DNA from 2 places in the Micromonospora sp. CPCC 205558 genome. Region 1 is predicted to be linked to the other one. Evidence: riboswitches for the same ligand, from Rfam matches in the RefSeq annotation. Region 1 holds a riboswitch; the other holds the start of a gene.
What was found. A riboswitch is a leader RNA that binds a small molecule or an ion and turns the genes downstream of it on or off. The one in region 1 is predicted to bind S-adenosylmethionine.
Positions count from the first base shown of each region.

Region 2: linked by a shared signal. The riboswitch ahead of V6U86_RS16670 (ABC transporter substrate-binding protein) and the one ahead of V6U86_RS25475 (aminotransferase class V-fold PLP-dependent enzyme) in region 1 are both predicted to bind S-adenosylmethionine.

Region 1 covers NZ_JBAKHR010000026.1:57,300-72,086, forward strand. Annotated here, with positions in the region: gene V6U86_RS25460 (GroES family chaperonin) at 1-270, shown strand, start outside; gene V6U86_RS25465 (hypothetical protein) at 364-531, shown strand; gene V6U86_RS25470 (PrsW family intramembrane metalloprotease) at 583-2,073, opposite strand; SAM riboswitch class IV at 2,097-2,217, shown strand; gene V6U86_RS25475 (aminotransferase class V-fold PLP-dependent enzyme) at 2,264-3,514, shown strand; gene V6U86_RS25480 (FUSC family protein) at 3,528-4,763, opposite strand; gene V6U86_RS25485 (HD domain-containing protein) at 4,870-5,526, shown strand; gene V6U86_RS25490 (DUF4031 domain-containing protein) at 5,498-5,782, opposite strand; gene V6U86_RS25495 (FAD-binding oxidoreductase) at 5,851-7,251, shown strand; gene V6U86_RS25500 (hypothetical protein) at 7,331-7,867, opposite strand; gene V6U86_RS25505 (glycerol-3-phosphate dehydrogenase/oxidase) at 7,956-9,773, opposite strand; gene V6U86_RS25510 (S8 family serine peptidase) at 10,279-13,023, shown strand; gene V6U86_RS25515 (GNAT family N-acetyltransferase) at 13,084-14,019, shown strand; gene V6U86_RS25520 (hypothetical protein) at 14,098-14,349, shown strand; gene groL (chaperonin GroEL) at 14,408-14,787, opposite strand, start outside.
Region 2 covers NZ_JBAKHR010000012.1:150,637-165,423, forward strand. Annotated here, with positions in the region: gene V6U86_RS16655 (Na+/H+ antiporter) at 1-1,244, shown strand, start outside; gene V6U86_RS16660 (amino acid ABC transporter ATP-binding protein) at 1,274-2,017, opposite strand; gene V6U86_RS16665 (amino acid ABC transporter permease) at 2,014-2,787, opposite strand; gene V6U86_RS16670 (ABC transporter substrate-binding protein) at 2,827-3,708, opposite strand; SAM riboswitch class IV at 3,980-4,091, opposite strand; gene V6U86_RS16675 (amino acid transporter) at 4,178-6,118, opposite strand; gene corA (magnesium/cobalt transporter CorA) at 6,291-7,418, shown strand; gene V6U86_RS16685 (hypothetical protein) at 7,468-7,653, opposite strand; gene V6U86_RS16690 (2'-5' RNA ligase family protein) at 7,861-8,376, opposite strand; gene V6U86_RS16695 (mycothiol transferase) at 8,456-8,965, shown strand; gene V6U86_RS16700 (NAD(P)-dependent alcohol dehydrogenase) at 8,975-10,021, opposite strand; gene V6U86_RS16705 (SCP2 sterol-binding domain-containing protein) at 10,185-10,604, shown strand; gene V6U86_RS16710 (amylo-alpha-1,6-glucosidase) at 10,601-12,664, shown strand; gene V6U86_RS16715 (DinB family protein) at 12,706-13,233, opposite strand; gene V6U86_RS16720 (DUF72 domain-containing protein) at 13,343-14,251, shown strand; gene V6U86_RS16725 (hypothetical protein) at 14,289-14,660, opposite strand.

The DNA.
Region 1 (14,787 bases):
ATGGAGGGCAGCGAGGGCGAACGCCGCTCCACCGCTGGCATCGTCATTCCGGCGACCGCCGCGGTCGGCAAGCGCCTCGCCTGGGCCACCGCGGTCGGGGTGGGGCCGAACGTCCGCGCCATCGTCTCCGGCGACCGGGTGCTCTTCGACCCGGATGACCGCTCCGAGGTCGAGCTGCACGGCCGCGGTTACGTGCTGCTACGGGAGCGGGACGTGCACGCCGTCGCCGCCGAGCGGATCGAGAACGACTCGACCGGCCTCTACCTCTGACGCACCTCCCCCGGCCACCAGGCACCGTCGCGCACCGTTTGCCCGGCCGCACGACGGGAAGCCATCCGGCGACCGTGGCCCTGGGGAGGGACGATGCCGGTATTCGTGAAGAAACTGTTGACCTGGGGCAGTGTCGCGTTCCTGATCTACTTCATGGCCTTCCGGCCGGACGGCGCCGCGCAGATCTTCCGGGCCATCGGGGCCGCGTTGATCGCGATGTTCCAGGGCTTCGGTGACTTCCTCACCTCGCTGATGACGTGAACCGCTCCGCCTGACCTGAGCCGCCTGGCCTGAGCCGGCAGCCGGCAGCCGTCACTGGTGCGTCGGCGGCCAGGGCGGCGCCGATCGCGGGCCGGGCCAGCCGGGCGGGGCGTACCCCATTGGGGCCGGGGCGGGCGCCAACACCACCGGAATCGGCACCACCGGCTCGTCCGGCGCGTCCACCGGGCGTTGGCTGCCGTCCGGGAAGCGCAGCAGGTAGCGGTTGCCGTCCCAGACTCCCGCCGGGGCCTGCGGGTCCCGACCGACGAAGAACGACCGGTACGCGGTGATCGCGTCCAGCAACTCCCGCTCCTCGCGTGCGGTCCGCTCCTGGTCGGCGGGCTTGCGGTCCAGGCCGCGCAGCGCCCCGTCGCGCAGCAGGGCCAACCGGGTCGCGGCGGACTGGTAACCCCGCATCGCCCGCACCCCGCCGTCGCCGGCCACCCGCCGCGCCCAACTGCGGGCGGCGTGCCGCCTGCCGAGACTGCTCAGCGCGGCCACCTCGGGCGGGCTGAGCCAGCCGGCGCGTACGTAGTCGGGCAGGACCCGCTCGGTGAGCCGCCCCTCCCAGGCGCGCAGCCACAGCGCCAGCCCCACGGTGCCGAAGAAGACCGGCACCATGAGGCCCAGGAAGCCGTACAGCATGATCATGGCCTCACCGGTGGCCTGGGTCAGCGTGGGCAGCAGGTTCCACGTGCCGTGCAGCATCATCGCCAGCAGCAGGCCGGCGATCGGAGCGAGCACCCGGATGCGCCGGTCGGCCGTCCGGGACGCGATGCCCAGCCCCACACCGGTCATCGAGGTGAAAAGGGGATGGGCGAACCCGAACAGCAGGATCCGCAGGATGAAGATCGCGATGACCTGTTGGATGCCGGTGGCCGGGCCGTAGCGGTCGGCGCCGGACGCATACCCCAACCCGCCCAGGTAGAGGATGTTCTCCACCATCGCGAAGCCGACCGCGGCGAGCCCGCAGTAGACCAGGCCGTCGGTGATCCCGGACCACTCACGACGGCGGAACACCAGCAGCAGGATCGGGCCCAGCGCCTTGGTCAGCTCCTCGATGAACGGCGCCACCAGCACCCCGGTGAGCGCGGACGGCAGGCCCCAGTCGGCGAAACGGTTGGCCGCGAAGTCGTTCACCGTCAGCGAGGCGGCGGTGGAGACGAACGCGCCCCAGGCGAAACAGAAGATCAGATACTTCAGCGGCTCGGGTTCGTACCGGTCCAACCAGAGGAAACAGCCGACCAGCACCGGCACCGGCAGGATGGCGGCGACCACCCCGATCAGCAGGGCCTGCGCACCGAGCGACTGGCCGAGCGTGAAGACCATGAACACCGCGCACGCCGCGATGAGCAGCACCACCCCGGCCAGCACCAGGAACCGCCGCCAGCCAAGCCGGCGCAGCGGCATCCGGGGCGTCTCGCCCACTGGCGGGACGGCGGGCGCAGGCTGAGTGGCGGGCGACGGCGGCAGCGGTGAACCGGGCGGGGTGTCGTCCATGCGGTCAGCGTAGCCATCCGCTGCCGGCTCGTTCGGTCGCATCGGTAGCCGCTATGCTGCCGGCAGGTCACGAGCGCCAGCGTCAAGCCCCGGCTTGCTGGCCGGCAACCCTCGTCGAGTTCGCGGTGGGGTGCCCCGGGTGATGACCGGGCCCAGCCCGATCGGCGTGCTGGGCAAGCGCGGACCCCGTCCCGATGTCGCACCCGGGGTCCCTGACCCCGGAGGTTCCGGCGTGTCCGTCACTCTCGTTCCCTCGCTGCCCACCCTGCCGTCCGCGCCGCTCGACGTCCTCGGCGTACCCGGTGAGATCAACTTGGACTACGCGGCCAGCGCACCGTGCGCGCGGGCCGCCGCCGACGCGGTGACCGAACTGCTGCCCTGGTACGCCAGCGTGCATCGCGGAGCGGGAGCGCTGTCGCGGCGCTGCACCCTCGCGTACGAGCAGGCCCGGCAGACGGTCGGCGACTTCTTCGGCGCTCGCGCCGACGATCACGTCATCTTCACCCGCAACACGACTGACGCACTCAACCTGCTGGCGCGGGCCGTGCCGGCCGGCACGACGGTCGTCACGTTCGCCGGCGAGCACCACGCCAACCTGCTGCCCTGGCCGCGCGGATCGGTGCGGCTGCCGGTGCCCACCGATCCCGACGGGGCGGTACGCGATCTCGCCGCCGCCCTCACCGAGCTGCGTCGGGGCAGCAGCCCGGCGCTGCCGGTGCTGGTCGCGGTGACCGGTGCGAGCAACGTGACCGGTGAGCGGTGGCCGGTCGCCGAACTGGCGCGGGTGGCCCACCGGCACGGTGCCCGGATCGTGCTCGACGCCGCGCAACTCGCCCCGCACGCCCCGGTCGACCTGCTGACGCTCGACGTCGACTACCTGGCCGTGTCCGGTCACAAGCTGTACGCGCCGTTCGGTGCGGGCGTGCTGATCGGCCGCGCGGACTGGCTGGACGCCGCCCCGCCGTACCTGGCCGGCGGTGGGGCCACCAGCCACGTCGGGCCGGCCACCCACGACGTGACCTGGGCGACCGGCCCGGCCCGACACGAGGGTGGCACGCCGAACCTGCTCGGCGCGGTTGCGCTGGCAGCGGTGTGCGCGGCGCTCGACGACGCCGACCGGGCCGCGCTGGCCGCCCACGAGCAGGCCCTCCTGGCCCGGCTGCGGACCGGCCTCGCCGCCCTGCCGCACGTCGTCGAGCTGCGCACCTTCGCCCCGGACGCGCCCCGGGTCGGCATCGTGTCGTTCGTGGTCGCCGGGTGGGATTCCACCGAGGTGGCCACGCGGCTGGCCGCCGAGCACCACATCGGCGTACGGGACGGGTTGTTCTGTGCCCACCCGCTGGCCCGGCGGCTGCTCAGCGAGGCGGCGGGGCGTACCGGCCGGCGGGACCTGCCGCCCACCGCGCTGCGCGCCAGCATCGGGCTGGGCAGCACGGCCGCCCAGGTGGACCGGCTGATCGCCGCGCTGGCCGAGCTGGGCTGAGGCCGGCCGGCGCTCAGCCGATCGGCGGGGCGGTGGGTGGCTTCGGTGTCTCGCCGGGCTCGGCGGGCTCACCAACCGGGCGCTCCTGCTCGCCGAAGGCGGTGCGGATCCACCGGTTCGCCTCCTCCTGCTCGATTCCGGAGGCGACCAGCAGGTCGCTCGCGGTGGTGCGGATCTGGGCGATCACCACGCTGCCGGAGAAGCCGACCCCCTCGCCGTACGCCCGGCCGGCCTCGCTGACCGCGCGCAGCGACCGTTCCCGGGCCTTCTCCGGCTCCTCGCCGGCGGCGAACTCGTGCTTGAGCAGCCGGACCGACTCGGCGAGGTGGCCGATCGCGTCCGGCATCGGATCGGGCACCGGCTCCTCGTCCTCGATCAGGGTGACGGAACGGCGGATCAGCGTGCCGCTGTTGCGCATCGCCCGGTCGATCGGGTCGGCCGCCTCCGCGTAGTGGATCAACTCGCTGCGACGGTGCCAGCGGGCCGGGGAGAGGGTGGCGGTCTCCTTCGCGCCCTCGATCGCCTCGCCCAGCGTGGCCAGCTCCTCCTTGTTGTTGCGCAGCCGATCCAGTGCGGCCTGGATGCCGGTGCGGTCCCGGTTGCGCAGCCCGTCGGCGGTGGCGTCGAGCTGGGTGGCGAGCAGGTCCAGGGCGGGTCGGGCGGCCCGGTTGATCACTCGGAGTGGGTTCAGCGGCAGCAGCACCGCAGTGACCAGCAGCGCGATCCCACCGCCGAGGAACGCGTCGACGAAGCGGGGGATCTCCAGATCCTGGGTCGACGGGCTCAGCGTCACGATCAGCACCGCCGTGGCAGCCGCCTGGATGACGATCGCCACGCTCGCCCCCGCGAAGATGGTGAACAGGATCGCCACAGTGACCACCAGGCCGAGCTGCCACGCCCCGGTCCCGAGCAGGTAGATCAGGAAGTCGCCGATCGCCACCCCGATGCCGACCCCGACGATCAGCTCCACGGTCCGGCGGAACCGCTGGCCGACCGAGGCGGCCAGGGTGCCGACCGCGGAGATCGGCGCGAAGACCGGTTGCGGGTTGCCGAGCACCTTGTGCGAGATCAGGTACGCGATCCCCGCAGCCAGCCCGGCCTGCACCGCGAGCCCGCCGGCCATCCGTACCCGGTGCAGCCGGTCGTGCAGGGTGGCTCGACCGCGATGGCGCAGCTGTTCGGTGGCCTCGGCGATCCGCGCGCCGTCGATGTCCACCAGCCCGTCGCGCAGCGCGGTACGTCGCACCATCGGAGGTCGCTTGTCCCGGGCCACGGCCATGGGCGCGACTACCCGTGGTGGGCTCGCTGAATCCTCCCGTCCGGCGCGTCGCGGTCGGATGCGGCAGACTCGGGCGGTGGTTGATCTGCTGGACCGGTGGCGGGCGGCGGCCCGGGATTCCGGCGCGAGGTCCGATCCGGATACGACCCGGGCCGGGGAGATGGTGATCGCCCGGTGGCGGGAGCCGCACCGGCACTATCACACGCTGGCCCATCTGACGGCGGTGCTCGATGTGGTGGACCAGCACGCCGACCTGGCCGGTCGGGCCGACGTGGTCCGGCTGGCGGCCTGGTTCCACGACGCGGTCTACGACCCCCGAGCCGCTGGCGACGCCAACGAACAGGACAGCGCGGCACTGGCCGGGAACGTGCTCACCGGGCTCGGGGTGCCGACGTCCGAGGTGGCCGAGGTACGCCGGCTGGTGCTGCTCACCGCCGGGCACTCGGTGGCGCCGGACGACCTCGACGGCGCGCTGCTCTGCGATGCGGACCTGGCCGTGCTGGCCGCGCCGCCGGCCCGCTACGAGCGGTACGCGGCGGCGATCCGCCGGGAGTACGCCCATGTGCCGGAGCCGGCCTTCCGGGCTGGGCGGGCCGCGGTGTTGACCGGCCTGCTGGCGCTGCCCGCGCTGTTCCGACTGCCGCCGCTGGCGACCCGGTGGGAAGAGCCCGCCCGGGACAACGTGCGCCGCGAACTGGCCGCGCTCACCGGGGAGCCGGAGAACGCGGGCTGACCAGGTGCTTCGGGCGACGCAGCCCGGTGGCGCGGAGCAACTGGACCAGTTCCCGGCTCGGCACCACCCGCGCACCGAGCCACACCGCCGCCGCGAACCGGTCGGCTGGAATGTCGTAGTGGTCCCTGTCGAAACCGCGTCGGGGCGCGCCGAGCGTCTCGGCGAAGGCGTGCAGTTCGGCGTACGAGACGTCACTGATCAAGTGCGACCAGAGCCGACCGCGCCACGGCCAGGCCGGCCGGTCCAGGTAGAGCATGGTGCCCAAGCTATCCCGCCGAGTCGATCATGTTGATGATCGCCGGTCGGCGACCTAGCCTCGGCTGCATGGCCCCCACCGCGCTCCTCGACGACCTGCGCGCCGCGCTCGGTGCCGACGCCGTGCTCACCGACCCGGACCTGCTGCGGATGCACCAGCGGGACGAGGCCGACCTGTGCGCCGCCGGCATCCCGTTGGTGGTGACCCGCCCGCGCAACACCGAACAGGTGGTCGCCGTGGTCCAGGCTGCGGCGCGGCACGGCGTACCGCTGGTGCCGCAGGGTGCGCGGACCGGGCTGGCCGGCGCGGCGAACGCGGTGGACGGCGCCGTGGTGCTCAGCACCGTCGCGATGAACGAGATCCGGGAGATCGACCCGGTGAGCCGGATCGCGGTGGTCCAACCGGGGGTGGTCAACGCGGCGCTGGCCGGGGCGGTGGCCAAACAGGGCCTCTGGTACCCGCCGGACCCCGGCTCCTGGGAGTCGTCCACCATCGGCGGCAACGTGGCCACCAACGCCGGCGGCATGTGCTGTGTCAAGTACGGCGTGACCACCGAGTACGTGCTCGGCCTGGAGGTGGTGCTCGCCTCCGGCGAGGTGCTGCGCACCGGACGACGTACGGCCAAGGGGGTGGCCGGCTACGACCTGACCCGGCTGTTCGTCGGTTCGGAGGGCACCCTCGGCGTGATCACCGAGGTGACCGTGGCGCTGCGGCCCGCCCCGGCCGACTCGCTGACCCTGGTGGCGGTCTTCGGATCCATCGCCGAGGCCGGAGCGGCGGTGGCCGAGATCGCGGCTCGCGGGCTCACCCCCAGCCTGCTGGAGTTGCTGGACCAGACCCACCTGCGGGCGATCGAGGCGTACCAGCCGATGGGGTTGCGGACCGACGCGCAGGCCCTGCTGCTGGCCGCCGCCGACACCGGCACCCGGGCGGCGGACGACCTGGCCGTGCTGGCCGAGGTGTGCGAGGCCGTCGGTGCCGACGAGGTCTACGCGGCCACCGACGCGATGGAGGCGGCGGCGCTGCTCCAGGCCCGCCGGCTGGCCCACCCGGCGATGGAGAAGTTCGCGGCGGACGCCTACCCGGGCGGCAACGGCGGCCTGGTGATCGACGATGTGGCGGTGCCGCGCGCCGCGCTCGCCGCGCTCCTGGACGGGGTCGCACGGATCGCGGCCGAGTGCGAGGTGCCGATCGGGGTGGTCGGGCACGCCGGGGACGGCAACATGCACCCGAACATCGTGGTCGACCGGGCCGACCCGGCGAGCGTGGCGCGGGGCCGGCGGGCCTTCGACGAGATCATGCGGCTCGGCCTGGACCTGGGCGGCACGTGTACCGGCGAGCACGGGGTGGGGCTACTCAAGCGGGACTGGCTGGCCCGGGAGATCGGGCCGGTCGGCGTCCGGGTGCATCAGGCGATCAAGTCGGCGCTCGACCCGGCCGGCCTGCTCAACCCGGGCAAGGTCCTCTGACCGCGGGTGGCTGCCCGTCTGGACGCGGTCGTGGCGGCGATGCCGTTGACCGCCTGCGCCAACGGCTGTCCGGCTGCGGTCAGCCCTTGACCTCGGCCGGGGTGGCCTGGGTCAGCAGCAGCAGGATCTCCCCGCCGACCGGCGTGAGCTCCTCACCTGGGCAGTCCTGTGAGGTGATCAGCCCGGTCGAGGTGATGAGGCTGGACGTCAGCGCATCGATGCAGGTGGTGCGGTACCGGCGGGACTGATCGGTCTCGTCGGCCAGCGCCGGGTTGGCGAGCAGCACCTGAAGCCGTTCGGTCAGCTCCGGTGCGAGGGTGCCCCGGGAGGTCACGCCGTCGCCGGCGCAGTCGAGGCACCGCCAAGCGCCGCTGCGCTCGACGCTCAGGGTGCGCATCGGCCCGTCCTCGCCGAGCCGCTGCAGCAGGCTGACCTCACCGGCGGCGACCGTGGTGGGGATCTCCAGCTGCGATCCGCCACCCGCCGTGCCGGCGGTCGACTGCGCCACCGGGGTGCTCGGCTTGTTCCGGTCGAAGAGTGAGCACCCGGTCAGGGTGCTGGCGAGCGCGACGGCGAGCAGGGGTACGAGCAGACGAGGGCGCGCGCGGGGTTGCACGCGCGGAAACCTACCCCACCGTAGGTATGGTCCGAAACCACCATCCGGGCCGGTATCGATAGTTACCCATTGGTAACGTCGCAATTCGTCATCTAGCGGACGGTCGCAGCTCCGCCTGATCGTCGTCGCCACCCCGGTCAGCCGCGTAACCCCGGACATCCGGAGCGCCCAGCCGGGCCGCGTCCGCCGCCGCGTCGTCCGGCATCAACTGGGACTGCCGCTCCGCCTCCACCCGGGCGCGGTAGTGCTCGACCTCACGTGCCCGGGTAGCCGCATCCCAACCGAGCACCGCCCCCATCAGCTCGGCGGTGTGCTCCGCCGACTCCAGCCCCCGGTGGCTGGTCTCGAACGAGATCCGGGTCCGCCGGGTCAGCACGTCCTCCAGGTGCAGCGCGCCCTCGGCCCGCGCCGCGTAGGCGACCTCCGCCGCCAGATACTCCGGAGCACCAGCCAGCGGGGACGCCAACAGTGGATCGGCGTCCACCAGCGCCAGCAGGTCCAGGGTGAGGGTGCCGTACCGCTCCAGCAGATGCTCCACCACGCCCACCGGCACGCCGTGCCGGCGAGCCAGGTCGGCCCGGTCCCGCCACATCGCCGGGTACCCGTCGGCGCCGAGCAGCGGCAGGTCGGCGGTGCGCGACGAGCGGGCGCCACCGAGCCGGCGAGCGGCCCGGTCGACCACGTCGGACGCCATCACCCGGTACGTCGTGTACTTGCCGCCGGCGACCAGCAGCAGCCCGAGCATCGGCTCGAAGACCGCGTGCTCACGGGAGAGCTTCGAGGTCGAGTCGGCCTCGCCGGCCAGCAGCGGCCGCAGCCCGGCGTACACCCCCTCGATGTCGGCGGTGGTCAGCGGCCGGTCCAGCACGGTGTTGACCTGCTGGAGGAGGTAGTCGATGTCGCGTGCCGAGGCGGCCGGGTGAGAACGGTCCAGCCGCCAGTCGGTGTCCGTCGTGCCAATGATCCAGTGCCCGCCCCACGGGATGACGAAGAGCACCGAACTCGCCGTACGCAGGATGAGCCCCGTCTCGCCGGTGATCGCCGAGCGGGGCACCACCAGGTGCACCCCCTTGGAAGCGCGCACCCGGACGCCGGGCCGCAGGCCCACGTCGTTGAGCATCCGGGACATGTCGTCGCTCCACACACCGGTGGCGGCGATGACGGTGCGGGCCTGCACCTCGAACTCCGCGTCCGGCGAGCCGGGCGGAGCCTCCAGGTCCCGGACGCGGACGCCGGTCACCTCGCGCGCCTGCCGGATCAGCCCGACGGCGCGGGCGCTGCTCACCACCGTGGCGCCGAGGCTGGCCGCGGTGCGGGCCAGGGTGACCACCAGTCGGGCGTCGTCGACCTGCCCGTCGTAGTAGCGGATGGCGCCGGCGAGCGCGTCGGCCCGCAGACTGGGGAAGATCCGCCGGGCACCCTCCCGGGTCAGGTGACGGTGCAGCGGCATGCCCCGGCCACCGCCGAAGACCCCGGCGAAGGCGTCGTAGGCGGCCACCCCGGCGCCGTAGTACGAACGGCGGAAGACCCGGGCCGGCAGGTCCCGCAGGCCCCGCCCGGCCGGCAGCGGCACCATGATCGGCACCGGGCGTACCAGATGCGGCGCCAGCCGGGTGGCCAGCAGGCCCCGCTCGGTGAGCGCCTCGTGGACCAGGTGGAACTCCAACTGCTCCAGGTAGCGCAGGCCACCGTGGATGAGTTTGCTGGACCGGCTGGAGGTGCCCGCGGCGAGGTCACGCGCCTCGACCAGCGCCACCTTCAGGCCCCGGGACGCCGCGTCGAGGGCGGCACCGGCACCGGTCACCCCACCACCGATGACCAGCACATCGAAGCGCTCGGCACGCAGTCGACGCAGGTCGGACGCACGGCGGACCGGTGAGAGCTGGCCGGCGACGGATCGGGAGATATTGGGGTCACGCACCCGTCCACCGTAACCGCCGTGCCACCGTGTCGACATTTCGCCGCTCGCCCCGGAACGACCTTCACGTCTCGCTGCCACCAACTCCCGGCGGATCGCGCCCGTCCGGCCCACCCCCGTGAGCACCCGCCCCGCCCCCAGCGCAGCGCCCCCAGCGCAGCGCCCCCCAGCGCAGCGCCCCCCAGCGCAGCGCCCCCCAGCGCAGCGCCCCCCAGCGCAGCGCCCCCCAGCGCAGCGCCCCCCAGCGCAGCGCCCCCCAGCGCAGCGCCCCCCAGCGCAGCGGACCCCAGCGCAGCGGACCCCAGCGCAGCGGACCCCAGCGCAGCGGACCCCGGCGCAGCGTAGATCTTGGACAGTTTCCGTCATTTGCTGACGGAAACTGTCCAAGATCTACGCGTTCCTTCGATCAGCTCGGCGTGGATCTCGGTTGGGGAGGTCGCCGGGTGGTTGGCGGTCGGGTCGAAAGTCGTCGTCGTGGTCGTAAGGTTCTCGGATGCAAGGTCAACCTGTGCACCCCGGACTCAGCGACCGCAGTTCCCCGTGGCCGGTCGTCGCGGCCGTGCTGGTCGGCTGCTGGACTGTCGCGGTCACCGTGGGCACCCAGACCGGTGGCTGGCTCACCGATCAGGTGCTGCTGGGCTTCGGACGGGACCGGCTCGGCTGGCTCTGGCCGGTGCTCGGCCTGGCCACCGTCGTACTGGTCGGCACACCCGCCCTGCTGCTGGCCGTGCTGCCCCGATCGGCTGCGGTCCGGGCCACCGGGCGGGCGTGGCTGATCGGGGCACTCGCCCTCGGGGTGCTCACCCTGCTGCGGGTCGTGCCGCCGGTGCATCACGAGGCGTACCTCGCCGGGCTGGCCGGCGCGGCGGCCCTCAGCGCGCTCGCCGTGCGTTGGTCGATGCGACGCTCGTCCGGTTCGTATGCCGGCACCCCGCCCGACGCCACCGCGTCGACCGCCGGCGACGCCACCGCGTCGGCAGCCGCCGGCGACACCGCATCGACAGCCGCCCACGGCACCACGTCGACAGCCGCCGCATCGGCAGCCGCCGACGGCACCGCATCGGCAGCCGCCCACGGCACCGCATCGGCAGCTTCCGGCGGCACCGGTGGTGCGGCAGTGAGCGGTGACCCCGCCCGAGCCGAGGCCGTCGGAACCCCGGGGTTGAACGCCGACGCTGCTTCGACGGCCGGCGATGGTCCGCAGCTGGTCGGGCGGCGGCCCGGCCCGGTGCCGCTGCTCGCGGTCGCCGCCGGGTTGGCGCTGTTGCTGCCGTGGGCCTGGTTGGGAGCGCTCGGCGGCCTCCTGGAGACCGCACTCGCGCTGCTGGCGGCCGCCGCGCTGGGGGTGCTGGCCGCGACACTGCTGGATGCCCCCTTCTGGTCGGCGTTCGCGGTTGGTCAACCGCCCCGACCGCCCCAGCCGGCTCGGCCGCCCCAGCCGGCTCGGCCGGCTCGGCCGGCTCGGCTGGTGCTGGTCGGCGGCCTGGTCGCCGGGGTGGCGCTGCTGCTGCTCGCGGCCGGGGCCGGCCAGTCCGGCGCGCAGCTGCCCGCGCTGCTGACGGTGCCGCCGGTGGGTTTCGCGCTGGCCGCGCTCTGGGCCGCGGCCTGGCGGTCCACCGCCGACCCGGCCGAGGCCAGGCGTGCGGGCCGGACGGCGAGCGGCTGGCTCGTCGGCCTGGCCGCGCTCGGCCCGCTGGCCTTCACCGACCCGGAAGAGATCACCCTGCTGCTGGTCGGCACCCGCGACGTTCCGTTCTGGGTGGCGGCCGCCGCCGGCGTCGGGCTCGCCGTCGCGGTCCTGGTCGCCATCGGGTACGCGGTGCTGCTCGCCCGGCCGACGGCACGTACCCCGAGCAGGCGGGTGGCCGCGGTGGCGGCGGTGGTGCTGCTGGTGGCGTTCGGCGTGGTCGACCTCGGCCCCGGCCAGCCGGGCCTGTACGGCGAGCGGCTGTTCGTGGTGCTGCGCGCGCAGGCCGACCTGAGTGGCCTCCCGGCCGGTGCGCCTGGCCAGGCCGGCCGGGACGCCCGCGCGACGGAGGTCTACCGGCGGCTCGTGACGACCGCCGAGCAGAGCCAGGGCGACCTGCTCCGGGAGGTGAACCGGCTGCGACTCGACCCGGTGTCGTACTACCTGATCAACGCGGTCGAGGTGGACGGCGGCCCGGCGGTGCGAGCCTGGCTCGCCAGCCGACCGGAGGTGGCCCGGGTGCTGGTCAGCCAGCGTCTACGCCCGCTGCCGGCCCCGGCCGGGCAGAGCCGGGGCAGCGCGCCCAAGCCCACCGGCCCGGAGTGGAACATTCGCCAGATCGGCGCCGACCGGGTGTGGTCCCAACTGCGGGTCACCGGTGCCGGCATCGTGGTCGGCAGCTCCGACTCGGGGGTGGACGGCACCCATCCTGCGCTACGAGCCGGGTTCCGTGGTGGAGACGACTCCTGGTACGACCCGTGGGACGACACCCGGAGCCCGACCGACCAGGGCGGGCACGGCACCCACACGGTGGGCAGCGCGGTCGGTCGGGACGGCATCGGGGTGGCACCGGACGCGAAGTGGATGGGCTGCGTCAACCTGGACCGCAACCTCGGCAGCCCCGGGCACTACCTGGACTGTCTCCAGTTCATGTTGGCGCCCTTTCCGGCTGGCGGCGACCCGTTCACCGACGGCCGTCCGGAGCGCGCCCCGCAGGTGCTGACCAACTCGTGGGGCTGCCCACCCATCGAGGGTTGCGACAGTCGGGTCCTGCGGCCGGCTACCGCCGCACTGGACGCCGCCGGGATCTTCGTGGTCGTCGCGGCCGGCAACACCGGCCCGTGGTGCGGCTCGATCGACGACCCGCCAGCACCGTACCCGGACGTGCTGACCGTGGGCGCGGTGGACGCCCAGCGGCGGGTCGCGGAGTTCTCCTCGCGCGGACCGGTGCCGGGCGGTTCGGGCAAGCCGGACGTGCTGGCGCCGGGGGTGGGTGTGGTGTCGGCCATGCCGGGCGGCACGTACGCCGCGCTGGACGGCACGTCGATGGCGACTCCGCAGGTGGCCGGGGTGGTCGCGCTGATGTGGTCGGCGAACCCGGCGCTGGTCGGCGACGTGAACCGGACCCGGCAGATCCTTCGGGACACCGCCACGGCGGCGACGCCCACCTATCGTTCCGACAGCCCCTCCGACGCCTGCGGTGCTCCGTCGAACGTGACCGGCGCCGGCCAGGTCGACGCGTACGCCGCTGTTCGCGCCGCCCAGCGATAGTCGACGCCTCGTGGAACAGGGGGGTGCGACCCGACACCCGGTGATCTAGGGTCGGCGACCATGGACGCCGAGATCACCGTCACCGAGCTGACCGCCGACCTGCTCCCCAGCGTCGTACAGCTCTGCCAGCAGGCTCTCGACCTACCCGAGGACGCCACCGAGGCGACCTCCATAGTGGACGTTCTCTGGCCCCGGGCCACCGCCGACCGACCTGTGGTCGGGCTCGGCGCGTACCGGGGTGCAGAGCTGGTGGGGGCCCTGATCTGCTCGATGTCGTCGGCCGAGCCGGGGATCGGGCACGTGGACCTGGTCGCGGTCCTCCCCGACCACCGGCGTCGGGGCGTCGGTCGGGCGCTGCTCCAGCGGGCCGATCGGGTGCTCGCCGAGCGCGGGGCGACCGAGGTGTTGCTGGCCGGGAATCCGCCGTACTACGCGTGGCCGGGCATCGACGTCCGCTACACGCCGGCGGTCTGCGCCGCCCTCGCGCTCGGCTACCAGCAGGACCGGACCGCCTGGAACATGACTGCGGACCTGTCGTACGACGGGTCGCCGGCACTGCGGTCCACCGAGGCGGCCGAGCGGCGGCTGGCCGACCAGGGCGTCACCGTACGGCGGGCGGAGCCGGCGGACCTGCCGGCGCTGACGGCGTTCGCCCGGTCCACCTTCGGGGGCACGTGGGATGGCGAGTTGGCCGGGTCGGTGGGGCGCGCGGACGCCGGTTGCCACCTGGCGGAGCGGGACGGTGAGGTGCTCGGCTTCGCCGCGTACGGGTCGTCCCGGCCGAGTTGGTTCGGGCCGATGGGCACCGCGCCGGCAGTGGAGGGGTCGGGCATCGGCGGGGTGCTGTTGCGGCGCTGCCTGCGCGACCAGCGGGCGGCGGGGCTGGACCGGGCAGAGATTGGCTGGGTGGGGCCGGAGCCGTTCTATTCGAGCAGTGCGGGTGCGCGGATCGAGCGGGTCTTCTTCCTGTACCGGCGAACCCTACCGACGGCCTAACTGGGGCAAACAGGACGTAGATCCATTCGCCCGCATCGGTCATCGATGCCCCCTACCGTTTCGGTAGAGGAGGCAGCCATGACCACGGATGACAACCAGACCGAGGACGGCCCGCCGATCACCTGGAAACAACCGGCGGGTGAACTCCCCGGCCAACTGCCGTTCGACCGGCTGGACTACGGCGACGCCGAGCAACTGGCCGAGATGACCACCGACGGAGAGTCGTCGGTGGCCGAGGAGCCGCAGGAGATGGTGGACGCGCCGATCCAACTGCTTCCGCCGTACAACCGGGCACAGAAACGGCGCAACCAGCGCCCCCTACCGACCTGACGACGAACGGGGCGGACCGCGTCAGCGGCCCGCCCCGTTCGGTGTGTCGGAACTGGACTCAGAAGTCCATTTCCCCGCCACCCGGGCCAGCCGGGGCAGCCGGGGTCTTCTCCGGCTTGTCCGCGACAACAGCCTCGGTGGTGAGGAAGAGCGCCGCGATGGAAGCGGCGTTCTGCAGCGCCGAGCGCGTCACCTTGGCCGGGTCGATGATGCCCGCGGCCAGCAGGTCGACGTACTCGCCGTTGGCGGCGTTGAGACCGTGACCCGACTCGAGGTTACGGACCTTCTCCACCACGACGCCGCCCTCAAGGCCGGCGTTGACGGCGATCTGCCGCAGCGGGGCGTCCAGCGCGACCTTGACGATGTTCGCACCGGTCGCCTCGTCGCCGACCAGGTCGAGCTTGTCGAAGGCGGTCTTGCCGGCCTGCACCAGCGCGA
Region 2 (14,787 bases), on a different contig from region 1:
CCGCCTGGGTGCTCGGCGCGGTCCTCGCGCCGACCGACGCCGCCGCGGTCACCGGCCTGGCCAAGCGGTTGCCCCGCAAGCTGCTCACCACCCTGCACGCGGAGAGCCTGGTCAACGACGGCACCGCGTTGGTGATCTTCGCGGTGGCGGTGGGTCTGCTCAGCCACAGCGCTGAGCCGGGCGTGCTCGGCATCGGCGAGGAGTTCGTCGGCGCCAGCGTCGGCGGGGTGGTCGCCGGTCTGCTGGTGGGGGCCGCCGTGGTGCTGATCCGCAAGCGGCTCGACGATCCGCTGCGTGAGGGCGCGCTCAGCGTGCTGACGCCGTTCGGCGCCTTCCTGCTCGCCGACTCGGTGCACGCCAGTGGTGTGTTGGCGGTGGTGGTCGCCGGCCTGGTCCTGGCCTACGCCGGCCCGCGGGTGATCCGCGCCCGGTCCCGGGTGCTGGCGTACGCGTTCTGGGACCTGTCCACCTTCCTGATCAACGGTGGATTGTTCGTCCTGCTCGGCACGCAGATTCCCCGCGCGGTGCGGGGCATCACCAGCACCTCGACCGGGCGGGCTCTGCTGATCGTGCTGGTGGTGACCCTGGTCGTGATCGGCACCCGGCTCTTCTTCGTCTACCTGACCGCGCAGTTCGCGAGGCTGCGACGGCGTCGCATCATGGACCCGAGCCAGGGGCCGTCGAGCTGGCGGGTGGGGACCGTCGCGGGCTGGTCCGGTTTCCGGGGTGCGGTATCGCTCGCCGCAGCCCTGGCCGTCCCGACGATGACGGTCGATGGTCGACCGGTTGTCGAACGCGATCTGATCATCTTCGTCACCGCGCTGGTGATCGTGCTGATCATGCTGTTCCAGGGCACCACCCTGCCGTTGGTGGTGCGCTGGGCCAGGCTGAGCGGCGACCCGGAACGCGTCGACGAGACCCGGCATGCCCGTCAGCGGGCCGCCGAGGCGGGCCTGGCCGCCCTCCCACAGGTCGCCGCCGAGGTCGGTGCCGAACAGGAGGCGGTCCGTCGGTTGCAGGCCGAGTACCAGCGGCATCTGGAGGACCTCAACGAGGGCGGTGCGAAGACCGCCGAGGAACGTCGGCTGGAGCGGCAGCTGCGCCTTCGCGTCCTCGCCTACAAGCGCCGCGAGGTCACCCGACTGCGCGACAACCGGGAAATCGACGACCTGGTGCTGCTGGAACTTCAGGAGGCGCTGGACAACGAGGAGATCCGGCTGCTGGGGCGCGGGCCGAACGAGTGACAGTCGGTTGCCGGTGCAACCGGCGCGGCTCAGAGCACCTGGTCGAGGAACCGGCGCAGCCGCGGATGCTCGGCCCGCTCGAAGATGGCCTCGGGTGGTCCGGCCTCCAGCACCACGCCCCGGTCCATGAAGGCGACGGTGTCGGCGACCTGCCGGGCGAAGCCCATCTCGTGGGTCACCACCACCATGGTCATCCCGGCGGCGGACAGGTCGGCCATCACCCCGAGGACACCCTTGACCAGCTCCGGGTCGAGCGCCGAGGTCGCCTCGTCGAAGAGCATCACCTCGGGCCGCAGCGCCAGCGCGCGGGCGATCGCCACCCGCTGCTGCTGACCACCGGAGAGCTGCGCCGGCCGGGAACTCGCCTTGCCGGCAAGCCCGACCAGCTCCAACTGGGCCCGGGCGACAGTCTCCGCCTCGTCCTCGCCGAGCTTGCGCAGTCGGCGCAGCGCCAGCGTGACGTTGCGCAGCACACTCATGTGTGGAAAGAGGTTGAACTGCTGGAACACCATGCCCACCCGCTGCCGCAGCGCGTCCGGGTCGTCGCCCAGCACGCTGCGCCCGTCCAGCAGCACGTCGCCCCGGTCCGGTTCGATCAGCCGGTTGATGGTGCGCAGCAGGGTTGACTTGCCCGACCCGGACGGGCCGATGACGCAGGCGGTCGCGCCGCGCGGCACCGAGAGGTCGACGCCGCGCAGCACCCGGTTCGGTCCGAAGGCGAGATGCACGTCGCGTACGTCGAGGCTGACCGAGGTCGTCGTGGCGGTGGTCATCGCCGGTCTCCTTCCGTCGCGGCGTACGACGCGGTGTCGTCGTCGTCCTCGGTCGGCCCGGTGGCCGGCCGACCGTTGCGCAGCCGCCGGTCGATCCAGTTGACGACGTGCGTCAACGGAACGGTCAACGCCAGGTAGCAGAGCCCCGCCAGCAGCAGCGCGGACTCGTTGCCGGTGGTGGCCGCGTAGTCCTGCCCGATCCGGAACAGCTCCCGCTGGCTGGCCACCAGGCCGAGGAAGTAGACCAGGCTGGAGTCCTTGATCAGCGCGATGAGCTGGTTCACCCAGGCTGGCAGCACCCGCCGGATGCCCTGCGGGATGATCACCAGCCGCATCGCGTCGGCCCAGGAGAAGCCGAGCGCCCGGGCGCCCTCCAACTGGGCGGCCTCCACCGACTGGATGCCGGAGCGGAAGATCTCCCCGATGTACGCGGCGGCTATGAGCGACAGCGCCAGGATGCCCAACGGGTAGGGATCCGGCCCCCAGACCTGCATGCCCAGCGGGGCCAGCCCGACGCCGATCAGCAGGATCGTCGCGGCGGCCGGCAGCCCCCGGAACACGTCGGTGTAGACCCGCGCCGGCCAGCGCAACCAGCGGCTGCGGGAGATGCCGGCGACGGCCAGCAGCAGGCCCAGCACCGAGCCGAGCAGGGCGGCGGAGACCGCCAGGATCAGCGTGTTGGGCAACCCGACGGTCAGCATCTCGGGCAGCGCCTCGCGCATCGCGTCCCAGTCGAAGAAGGTTTCCCACAGGGTGCTCAACGGATCCATCGGTCGCCTCTCCTACCGCCCCGCTCGCTCGTCATCGGCTCAGGACGCGGTCGACGCGGACGCCGTCGGCGTGGTCGACGCGGCCGAAACCTTCACCGTGCCGCTGCCCGGCGAGAAGTCCGCCGGGACCGGCCGCCCCGGGTAGTACTGCGCCTGCAACCGGCTCCAGGTGCCATCGGCGATGACCTCGTCGAGGCTCTTGTTCAGCGCCTCGCGCAGCTTGTCGTTCCCCTTGGCCACGGCGTACGCGGTCGGCGCCGGGCTGAGCTGCTTGGCCGCCACGGTGATCTTGCCGTTGCTGTCGGTCGCCGACTTCTCGCCGATCTCCGCCGGGGCGATCCACGCGTCGGCGGTGCCCGCCTTGAGCTGGTTGATCGCGCCGTTGTAGTCCGGCACCCGCACCGGGTTCAGCTGCTTGCCGGTGGCGTAGTCGTCCTGGACGGTTCCCTGCACCACCACGACCCGCTTGCCGGTGAGCTGGTCGAAGCTGGTGATCGGCGAGCCGGCCGGGACGTCCAGGCCGAAGTAGCCGAAGTCGTAGCCGTTGCCGAAGTCGACTGTCTTCTTACGTGCCTCGGTGATGGTGATCGAGGAGCTGCCGACGTCGAACTTGCGGTTGTTGACCTGGCTGAGCAGCGCGGAGAAGTCGGTGCCGACGAACTCGACCTTCAGGCCGAGCTTGCCGGCCACGGCGGTCAGCAGGTCGTTGTCGAAGCCGGTGAACTTGCCGTCCTTGAGGTACACGTTCGGCGGGGCGTCGGTCAGCGTGCCGGCACGCAACACGCCCGGCTGGGCCAGGCCGTACGGGTTGGCGGTGGCGTCGGACGAGCTGTCGTCGCCGCAGGCGGTGAGGGCGGTGGCGGCCAGGATCGTCGCCGCCCCCAGGGCGGCGGCACGGGTCAGGGCAGGAAGGAATCGCACGGTGTCTCCGAAGGGTGTGTCTCGGCGGGCACGGGCGTGCGCCACCGACGGCACGCCCGATGGGCGTACCGGTGGGAAGGAGTGCGGGAAGGGGGGTGCTAGAGCGCGGTGCCGCGACGACAGGCGGCGCTGCACATTCGCATCATGTCCACGTGCCGTCGCCGGGTCAGTGCGGGCGAGGGTCGACCGGTGCGGGAGTCCGCGACGTCGATCGGTGGGACGGTGCTGAGGATGCGCATGGTTCTCCCGGGTCTGTGCTGACCTGGGTGCCAGGCCACGCTTGCACCGACGTCGTGCCGGTGCCTGGTCTTCACCCGGGGCACCCCACCGCGGAGGAGGGTTGCCGGCCAGCGAGCCGGGGCTTCGCGCTGGCGCTCATGACCTGCGCCGAGGCTAGCAGCACCAAGGGGTGGGCCGTCCAGTCGTTATGACCACGCTCACCGTGCCCGACGGCCGGCCCGCGCGCAGGTCAGCCGGCGTGCACGTGCGGTCGACGGTGCGGGTCGGGCTCCTGGCGGCGCAGGATCTCCCGGGTCACCGAGGCGATGGCGCCCTGCCCGAACGCCAGGTAGCGCAGGAAGTTGCGAACCGGGCCGCCCTCGGACCACTCGAAGTAGATGTGGGGTCGCCGACGGGTGCGGTCGCGGATCTCCAACAGCAGGGCGGCGAGCGCGGTGGGGACCGACGAGCTGGCCAGGCTGAGCACCGGACAGCGGCCGTCGACCACGCTGCCGCGGACCAGCAACTCGGTCTCGAAATCGGACGGGTCGGTGACCGTGACCTCGACGAAGATGACGTCGCTGTCGTCGGGAAAGTCGTTGTCCGCCATGGTCTGGGCCAGCTTGGCGCGGTACTCCGCCTCGTCGCGCCGGTCAGGTTCGTGTGCGATGAGGCGGATCCGCCGGCCGGCGCGTTCGTCGATCATCCGGGCCGCGGCGGGGTCCAGCTCGACGTGATCGACGCGCAGCTCGTAGGCCCGCATCAGCCGGGACAGCATCGACACCAGAATGATCCCGCCGATGAAACAGGCCGCGATCTTGACGCCGCTGGGCCGCTCCACCACGTTCGCCACAGTGGTGTAGACGAAGGCCACCGTGACGACTCCGAAGGCGATGGTGCGACCACGCTGACGCTGACGCAGCGCGGCGAGCGTCACCGCCGTCGCGGCCGAGGTGATCAACACCAGCACCCCGGTGGCGTACGCGCCGCCCTGCGCGTCCACGCTGGCCTCGAAGACGATCGTGATGAGGAACGCCACCGAGGTGAAGACCAGCACCAGCGGCCGGACGGCCCGCGCCCAGGTTGGCGCCATGCCGTAGCGGGGCAGGTAGCGCGGCACGAGGTTGAGTAGACCAGCCATCGCCGACGCCCCGGCGAACCAGAGGATTCCGATGGTGGACAGGTCGTAGATGGTGCCGAACGCCTCGCCGAGGTGGGCGTGCGCCAGATAGGCCAGCGCCCGACCGTTCGCCGGCCCGTCCGCCTGGAAGGCCTCCGGCGGGATCAGCACCGTGGTCGTCACGCTGCTGGTGATCAGAAAAACGCTCATGATGACCGCTGCGGTGGTGAGCAGCCGGCGCGCTCCCCGGATCCGGCCCAGCGGTCGTGCCTCGGAGTCCTGCGGGTCCCCCCGTACGCTCGGCATCACGGCCACCCCGGTCTCGAAGCCGGACAGGCCCAACGCCAGCTTCGGAAAGACCAGCACCGACAGCCCGACCACCAGCCACGGATCGCCGTGCCCGGTGGTCAGCGCGGTGGTCCAGTCGCCGACCGCGCTCGGGTGCGTCACCACCCTCCACAGCGAGTCGGCCACCACGACCGCGTTCAGCGTCAGGTAGACCGCGACCAGGACGACGGCGATTCCGATGGCCTCGGTGAATCCCTTGAGGAACACCGCACCCAGCAGCGACACGAGCAGCAGCGTGACCAGCACGTCGTGCCCCTTGAACCCGCTCGGCCAGAAAGGGTTCTCGTCGATGTGCGCCGTCGCGTCGGCGGCCGAGAGGGTGATGGTGATGATGAAGTCGGTGGCCGCGAAACCGAGCAGCACCAGCACCAGCAGCTTGCCCGGCCAGTAGCTGAGCAGGCGTACCAGTATCGCGATGGAGCCCTCACCGTGCGGGCTCTCCACCGCCACCCGCCGGTAGACCGGCAGCGCGCCCAGCAGGGTCACCAGCACCAGCACCAGGGTCGCCACCGGCGAGAGCGCCCCGGCGGCCAAGGCCGCGATGCCCGGCTGGTAACCCAGCGTGGAGAAGTAGTCGACACCGGTCAGGCACATCACCTTCCACCACGGGTGCTGTCGGTGCTCCGGCGGGCGCCTGTGCGGCCCTGGGTGCTGCGCGGCCTGGTCTGAGCCGGCGTCGAGCAGCCACCCCCGCAGCAACCGGCCCGTGCCTCTGACCCTCACCGGCGCGTCCCCCGTCGTCCCGCCCACGGTCACCGTGAGTATCCGCCCGCCGGGCCATCCCCGTCCGCCGCTGCGCGGAACCCAACCGACGCCGCAGTGGGTTTCGGGCCCAGGACAGGGGGGATGCAGCGCCCCGGTCGGGACCGGACGGCACCGGGGGAGGGGACAGGGCATGGTCGGCGGCCGTCGCTTCCGCCCGGGTGGTGGCTTCGGCCGTCAACTCGACGAGTACGAGACGAGGGTCGGTGTGGCGGCGTCCCCGCAGTCGCCCGTCGCGTCCCACGGCCTGGTGGACAGCGCCGTCTACCTGCGGGGGCACCGGTTCGCCTCGCCGTCCGGCCTCGCCGAGACGTACCGCTGCCTCCAGGAGCAGAACGACGCGATGGCCTGGATCGGGTTGTACCGGCCCGACATCGAACAGATCACCTCGCTGGCCCGGGAGTTTCGGCTGCACGACCTGGCGGTCGAGGACGCGATCAACGCCCACCAGCGGCCCAAGCTGGAGCGGTACGGGCACACCCTGTTCGTGGTGCTGCGCGCCGCCCGCTACGACGACCTCCGGGAGGAGGTCGAGTTCTCCGAGCTGCACCTGTTCATCGGGCCGGGTTTCGTGGTCACCGTCCGCCACGGTGAGGCGCCGGATCTGGCCGCGGTGCGGCGGCGGATGGAGACCGAGGCGCAGATGCTCGCCCGGGGCCCGGAGGCGGTCCTGTACGCGATCCTCGACCAGGTCGTCGACGGGTACGCGCCGGTGGTGGCCGGGCTGGAGAACGACATCGACGAGATCGAGACCCAGGTGTTCGGTGGTGACCCGAACGCCAGCCGCCGCATCTACGGCCTCAGCCGCGAGGTCATCCAGTTCCAGCGGGCCGCCCGTCCGCTGCTCAGCGTGCTCGACGCGCTGGCCGTCGGCGCGGGCAGCGCCAGCGCCGACGAGGAGCTGCGCCGCTACCTGCGCGACGTGACCGACCACCTGACCCAGGTGGTGGAGCGGGTGGACGGTTTCCGGCACCTGTTGCAGAACATCCTCACCGTCAACGCCACCCTCGTGTCGCAGCAGCAGAACGAGGAGATGCGCAGCCTCACGGCGGCCAGCTACAGCCAGAACGAGGAGCTGAAGAAGGTCTCGTCCTGGGCGGCGATCCTCTTCGCTCCCACGCTCATCGGCACCGTGTACGGCATGAACTTCGTCCACATGCCGGAGCTCAACTGGCGCTTCGGCTACCTCTTCGCGCTGCTGTTGATGCTGCTGGTCTGCGGCACCCTCTACCTGATCTTCAAGCGGCGCGGCTGGCTCTGAGTCGCTCCCCCGCGGCGGGACGTCGATGGCGCAGCCGTACGGCCGGGACTCACTCGATGCCGCGCAGGATGTGCCGTTCGTCCTCGACGTCGTCGTCGCCGGCACCGATCCGGCCGAGCAGTACGGCGGCCGCCCAGATCGTCAGTGGCGTGGCCGCCCCGGTCATCCCGCCGCCGGTCCGGTCGTCCCGGGTCTGGCTCCGCTCCGTGCGCGGTGGCCTGCGCTGAGCCTGCATGGGCCCTGCCTCTCCTCGTCGAAGCCGCCGTGGGCGGCGCGGGGTGAATTCGCGCCACCGGCCAGGTGGACCGCCCGCGAGCAGCCCACCACCGTTACGACAGCCACTCGAACCTTCCCACGCCCGGCCGTATCCGCACCGCTTGTTTTCGGGTTTCCGACTGCCGCCCGCCAAACCGGACATTACGCATCGACGGTCGAGGCATGGTCAAGGCAGCGGGTGAGCGATGCCGCGCGCGTGGTCGGTGAGCGCCGCACCGACCACCGTCGCGGCCAGCGGCAACACCTCCAGACAGCGGCGCACCGCGGCGGACATCAGCGTGTTCGGCACCCGCATGGAAAGTGTGCAGTGCGGGACCCAGCGACCCGGCTGGTAGTGCTCGGCGAGGGGGATGCCGGCGGCGGCGAGCCGGTCGTGCACCAGCCGGTGGTGCGCCAGCAACTCTGGGGTGGGCGTCGGACCGAGCCAGAGCACCCGACCGACGAACTGGCCGGCGTGCTGAAATTCGAGCCGCAACGGGGCGGCCACCACCGTCCCCTGTAACGCCTCGGCAACCTGCTCCGGGTCGAACCGGGGCGCCACCGTGAGCGAGACGTGCGGACGGTGGCGCTGCTCGAGCAGCGAGCGCATGCTCTGCACGCCCTCGGCCTCCAGCGCGTCCCAGAGCACCCGGATCCGGCGGGTGGCGTCCGGGTCCAGGTACAACTCCAGCGCGGCGACCATTTGATCACCGTAGCGGCCGAGGTTTGCCCGCCCGTGTCCGGCGGTACCTGATCCGAAACCGACCAGGAAGGCGCAGCACGTGAATGTGAATGACCTGCTGACCGAGGCGTACGACCGGTTGCCCGACCTTGTCCGCGCGGCGGTCGACGGCCTCAGCCCCGAGCAACTGCGCCAGCAACCCGCCCCGGGTGCCAACTCGATCGGCTGGCTGGTCTGGCACCTCACCCGGGTGCAGGACCATCACGTCGCCGAGGTCCTCGACGCCGAGCAGATCTGGGTGAGCGGCGACTGGGCGGGACGGTTCGGGCTCGCCGCCGACCCTGACGACACCGGTTACGGGCATTCGCCCGCGAAGGTCGCGACGGTTCGGCCGGAGAGCCCACAGGCGCTGGTCGACTACTACGAGGCCGTCGCGGCGCGTACCGGATCGTTCCTGGCCGGTCTGGCCCCGGCGGACCTGGACCGTGTGGTCGACGAGGCGTGGGACCCGCCGGTCACCCTCGGCGTCCGGTTGGTCAGCGTCGTCGAGGACGACCTGCAACACGTGGGCCAGGCCGCCTACCTGCGCGGCCTGATCGAGGCCGGCTGACGGTCGGGCTCACGGCACGATCACCGCCCGGCCCTCCAGGGTCCCGTCGCGCATCTGGCGGTACGCGTCCAGGGCGTCGTCCAAGGCGAAGGTGGTGGTGTTCGGCCGGACCAGGCCCCGGGCACCCAGGTCGAGCACCTCCACCAGCTCGGGTCGGCTGCCCCAGTAGGTGGTGGCGATACTCACCTCGTACGGCACGGAGAAGAACGACACCCCCACGGTGCCGCCGCCGATCCCCACGATGGTCAGGTCGCCCACGGTGCGAGCCGTCGCCACGCCGAGCGCCAGGGTGCTGTCCGTGCCGACGAAGTCCAGCACTACGTCGGCGCCCCGCCCTCCGGTGGCGTCCCGGATCTCCTCGGCGGCGGTCGGTCCGGAGGTCACTGTCCGCTCGGCGCCGCACTCCTCAGCCAGCCGCAGCGCCTCGGCGCGGGTGTCCACGGCGATCACGCGTGCGGCTGTGGTGGCCTTGAGGATCTGCACACCCACATGCCCCAGCCCGCCGACCCCGATCACCACGGCCGTGCTGCCCGGTGGCAGCTTCGGCCAGGAGCGCCGGATGGCGTGGTACGGGGTGAGTCCCGCGTCGGTCAGCGGTGCGGCTTGCGCCGGGTCCAGGCCCTCCGGAAGAGGTACGACGTGCCGTGCGTCCGGGACCAGTTCGAACTCGGCCATTCCGCCGTCCAGCCCAAGCCCACCGCCTCCGCTCGGTACCGGCGCAGCGGCCGGGTTCTCGCAGTACGGGTCGATCCCGAGCCGACAACGGGCGCAGGTGCCACAACCCCATGCGCCGAATACCGCGACCGGTTGCCCGACGGACAGCCCGGTCACCCCGTCGCCGAGGGCGTGCACCCAGCCCGCGTTCTCGTGACCGAGGGTGAACGGTGGGTTCCAGGGCATCACACCCGGCTCGAACTCGTCCATCAGGTGCAGGTCGGAATGACAGGCGCCGGCACCGCCGATCCGGACCACCACCTGACCCGGCCCGGGCGTCGGGTCGGGGACCTCGACCAACTCCGGTTCCGACTTCCACTCCCGCAACCGCAGTGCACGCATGACGATGCCCCCGTCCGTCTCGACTGAACCATCGGCCTGCCCACCCTGTCGCCCGGCAAACGGGCCGAGCCGGCGCGGCCCCGGCGCACCCTCACCCGTTCCGGGTGAACCGGCCTCACCCTGGCGCGGGTGATCCTGCGGGGAAGCGTGGGGAGGGGACTCGATGGGCGCGACAGCGGAGCAGTACCTGCAACAGCTGGACGCCGGCCGGCGTCCCGACCTGCCGGAGAGCACCGCAGGAACGCTGCGGCTGGACGTACGCGACGAGGGCAGCACCGATCACTGGTACCTGACCATCTCCGACCAGCAGGTCCGGGTGGCGCGGTCCACCGAGGACGCCGACCTGGTGGTCGGCGCGGACCGGTGGGTGTTCGACCGAATGGTCAACGGCGAGCTGCATCCCGGCGCCGCGATGCTGCGCAACGAGCTGACCGTGCAGGGCAACATGCGGCTGCTGATGCTGCTGCGGCGAGTCTTCGCTGGGCCGAGCGACGCCCGTCATCCGCGGGAGCTGGGCCAGAGCGCGATGGACGCCCGGGCCTCGGGCCGGACCGGGACGGACCCTCGGGAGGAACTGTCGTGAAGCAGGAGCTGCTGCACGTGATCGCCGGCAACGTGTTCGCGGTCAGCGACGCCCAGGGCGACATCGAGGCGGACCCGCGGGCACCGGTAGGGCTCTTCGCGTACGACACCCGCTTCCTGTCGCACTGGGTGCTGCGGATCGACGGCGAACGGATCAACGCGCTCTCCCGCGACGACATGACGTACTTCGAGACCCGGTTCTTCCTGGTCCCCGGTGCGGCCAGCCACTACGTCGACGCCGACGTGTCGATCATCCGCCACCGCTCGATCCACGACTGTCTGCACGAGAAGATCACGGTGCTCAACCACTCGCCGGAGCCCGCCGACTTCACCATCCGACTGGAGATGGGCAGCGACTTCACCGACATCGCCGAGATCGGGCATCTCCGCCATCGGGCCGTCGAGGTCACCGCGGACTCGGCGAACCGCCAGCTCGTGCTGCGTTACCAACGGCAGCGCTTCGTCCGCCAGACCACCGTGCGGAGCACCGTCGATGCCGACGTGGACGAGGGAGGAATGACGTTCCGGATCCAGGTCGCCCCGGAGGGGAAGTGGGAGACGGACCTGCACGTCGCCCTGACCATGGGCGGCGCGGACGGGCAGGACATCCGCGACTCCCTGGAGTCCCACCAACGCGCCGTGCGGACGGGGATGCGCGAGAGCCTGGCGGACTGGATGAACCAGGCGCCGCAACTGGTGGCCGAACGCGACGGGTTGGAAGAGATGTACCGGGGCAGCCTGGCCGACCTGGCGGCGCTGCGGTACCGGCCGCTGTCGTACGACACCCAGGTGCCGATCGCCGGCCTGCCGTGGGCGATGTGGTTGTGCGGACGGCACAGCATCATCACCTGTCTGGAGACGCTGGCGTTCACCCCCCAGTTGGCCCCCGCGACGCTGCGGATGCTGGCCTTCATGCAGGGCGGCCAACTCGACGACGACCTGGACGAGGAGCCGGGCAAGATCCTGGCGCACCTCCGCTACGGCGAGTCCGGCGCGTTCGGCGACCGGGCGAACGCGCTGTACTACGGCGCGGCCGACACCACCCCGCTCTTCGTCGTCCTGCTCGACGAGTACGAGCGCTGGTCCGGTGACGCGGACCTGGTCCGCGAGTTGCGCCACCCGGCCCGGATGGCGCTGGACTGGATCGACGAGTACGGCGACCTGACCGGGGACGGCTACGTGCGATACCAGCGTCGCAACGAGCGCGACGGCGCGATCAACCAGTGCTGGAAGGACTCCCCGGAGGCGATCACCAGCGCCGACGACCAGCAACCCGCCTTTCCCCGCGCCACCTGTGAGTTGCAGGGCTACGCGTACGACGCGAAGAGGCGCGGTGCCCGGCTGGCCCGGGAGTTCTGGGGCGACCCCGCGTACGCGGACCGGCTGGAGCGGGAAGCCGCCGCGTTGAAGGACCGCTTCAACCGGGACTTCTGGCTGCCACGCCGGGAGTACTACGCGTTGGCGCTCGACCCGTACGGTGAGCCGGTCGACGCGCTGGCCTCCAACATGGGGCATCTGCTGTGGAGCGGCATCGTCCCGGACGACCGCGCGGAGGCGGTCGCCGAGCACCTGGTCGGGCCGCGGTTGTTCAGCGGCTGGGGGGTGCGCACCTTCGCCACCGGGCAGCGCCCGTACAACCCGGTGGGCGCCCACCTGGGTGCGGTGTGGCCGGCGGACAACGCCCTGATCGCCGCCGGGCTGCGCCGCTACCGCTTCGACACGCAGGCCGCCACGATCGCGGGCAGCATCTTCGACCTGGCGCAGACTCTCGGTGGGGCGGTGCCGGAGGCGATCGCCGGCCATGCGCGCAGCCTGACGAAGTATCCGGTCCAGTTGCCGGGGGCCGCCCGCCCGCAGGCGTGGTCGTCCGGTGCGCTGCTGTCGCTGTTGGCCACCACGCTCGGGTTGCGACCCACCGGCGACAACCTGCTGGTGAATCCCGCGGTGCCCGAAGGGTTGGGTCGGCTGGAACTGCTGGACGTCCCGGGTCGCTGGGGCCACTCCGACGCCTACGCCAGGGACCGGACCAGCGAGACCCGGCACCACGCCCGGCTCCGCTGAGGCCCGTCGCGATCAGCGTGCGCCGACCGCTCACTCCAAGGTCAGCCCATCGTCTTGGCGCCGTCGATCGACTCGCGCAGGATGTCGGCGTGCCCGGCGTGCTGGGATGTCTCGGCGATGAGGTGCAGCAGCACCCGGCGGACCGTCCAGCTCGCCCCCGGCTCGAACCAGGGGGCCTGCGGCAGTGGGTGCGCCGCGTCCAGGTCGAGGGTGGTGACCAACTCGTCGGTCTGGGCGGCCACCTCCTGGAAGCGCTCGACCAGCCCGGCGAGCGTCTCGCCCGGTGCCATCTGGAACTGACCGACCCAGTCGACCTCCTCGCGGCCCATCGCCTCCGCGCCACCCACGGCGAAGAGCATCCACCGGTGCTCGACACCGGCGACGTGCTTGATGAGGCCGCCGAGGCAGAGGCCGCTGACGGTGGGGCGGGTGGCCGCCTGCTCGTCGCTGAGCCCGTCGACGGTCTGCAGGAGGAAACCGCGATGCCTGCGGAGCGCCTGCAGGAGGTCGGTGCGTTCGCCGGTGAGCTGCTCGGTGCTGGTCATGCGCCACCCTTCGTCGATGTCCATCCGGTGCCACAGTAGGGCGAGGCACCGACACTTTCCGGGCACGACACCGGGTCGACGAAAGGCCCGCCAGCGGTTGCCGATTCGCGCCGATGGCGGTCCACTGAATGACATGGCTGTGATTAGGGTGGGCACGTCGTCCTGGGCGGACCAGTCCCTGCTGCGCTCCGGGTGGTACCCACGCTCGGCCAGCACGCCGGCCCGCCGGCTGGGCTTCTATGCCAGCCAGTTCCCGCTGGTCGAGGTGGACACGTCCTACTACGCCATCCCGGTGCCGGAGACGACCCAGAGCTGGGTGGACGCCACACCTGACGACTTCACCTTCGACGTCAAGGCGTTCAGCCTCTTCACCGGTCACCCGACACCGGTCGCCGTGCTGCCCCGGGACCTGCGTCCGGCCGCCGGCCCGAGCCGGATCCGCCGCCGCGACCTGCCCGAACGGGCGTACGACGAGCTGTGGGCCCGGTTCCGCGCGGCAGTGGCCCCGATCGCGGCGGCCGGCAAGCTCGGTGTGGTGATGTTGCAGTTTCCCCCATGGCTGGTGCGCAGCCCGGCGGCCGAACGCCGGATCGTCGAGCTCGCACAGCGCTGCCGGCCGTGGCGGGTCGCCGTGGAGCTGCGGCACGGCTCCTGGTTGGACGACGAGGCCGCGGCGGCGGACACCCTGGACCTGCTACGTGCCCACGACCTGTCCCTGGTCTGCGTCGACATGCCACAGGGGCACCCGTCGTCGGTGCCACCGATCCTGACCATGACGGCGGAGCCGGCGATCATCCGGTTCCACGGTCACAGCGACGCCTGGGGCGAAGGCGACAAGCAGGAGAAGTTCCGGTACGCGTACGCCGATGACGAGCTGCGGCACTGGGCGGGACGGCTGGCCGAGTTCGCCGCTCTCCCGGACGAGCTGCACGTGCTGTTCAACAACTGCTGCGCCGGGCAGGCCCAGCGCGACGCCACCCGGCTGGCGCAACTGCTCGCCGAGACGATGGTCGCCGACCACGCCGTCCCGACGACCGGTTGATCGGCGCACGTGGCCACCCGGCCGGGGGCGGGTCCGCTCAGGACCGCCGGCCCCGGCTGCGTAGTGCGTCCTGGGTCGTCTCGCCGATGTCCGCGTCGTCGGGGAAGGTCCGACCGCTGGGGGCGGGATCGGGTGGGGCGCCCGGCCCGGCCATGGTCGTACGCGTCGGCTCGACCGAGCCGAAGCCGTGTCGTCCCGCCGGGTCCGACCGGCCCGCCGGGGCGCCCGCGCGCCGCTCTCCGCGCCGTCCCTCGGGCACCGCGGTCTCCTCGCTGCCCTCGTCCATCGGTGAGTCGTCGTCAGCGCCCCAGGGCGCGTCGGCGTCGAACCCGTCGCCGGTGCCCCACGGCTTGGTCGCCTCCGGCTCCAGCCGGTCGTTGTTCCCGCTGCGTCCCTCGTGCGCCGTCATGGCCACCCCGCTCGTCGGTCCGCCGCTACCGGCGGACGATGTGCCGTCCTCGGGCCGGGGCTGCCCGCCCGACCTCGTCGCCGGACAGGTCACCGGCACGCCGCTGCGCGCGCATCGACTCGTCGTC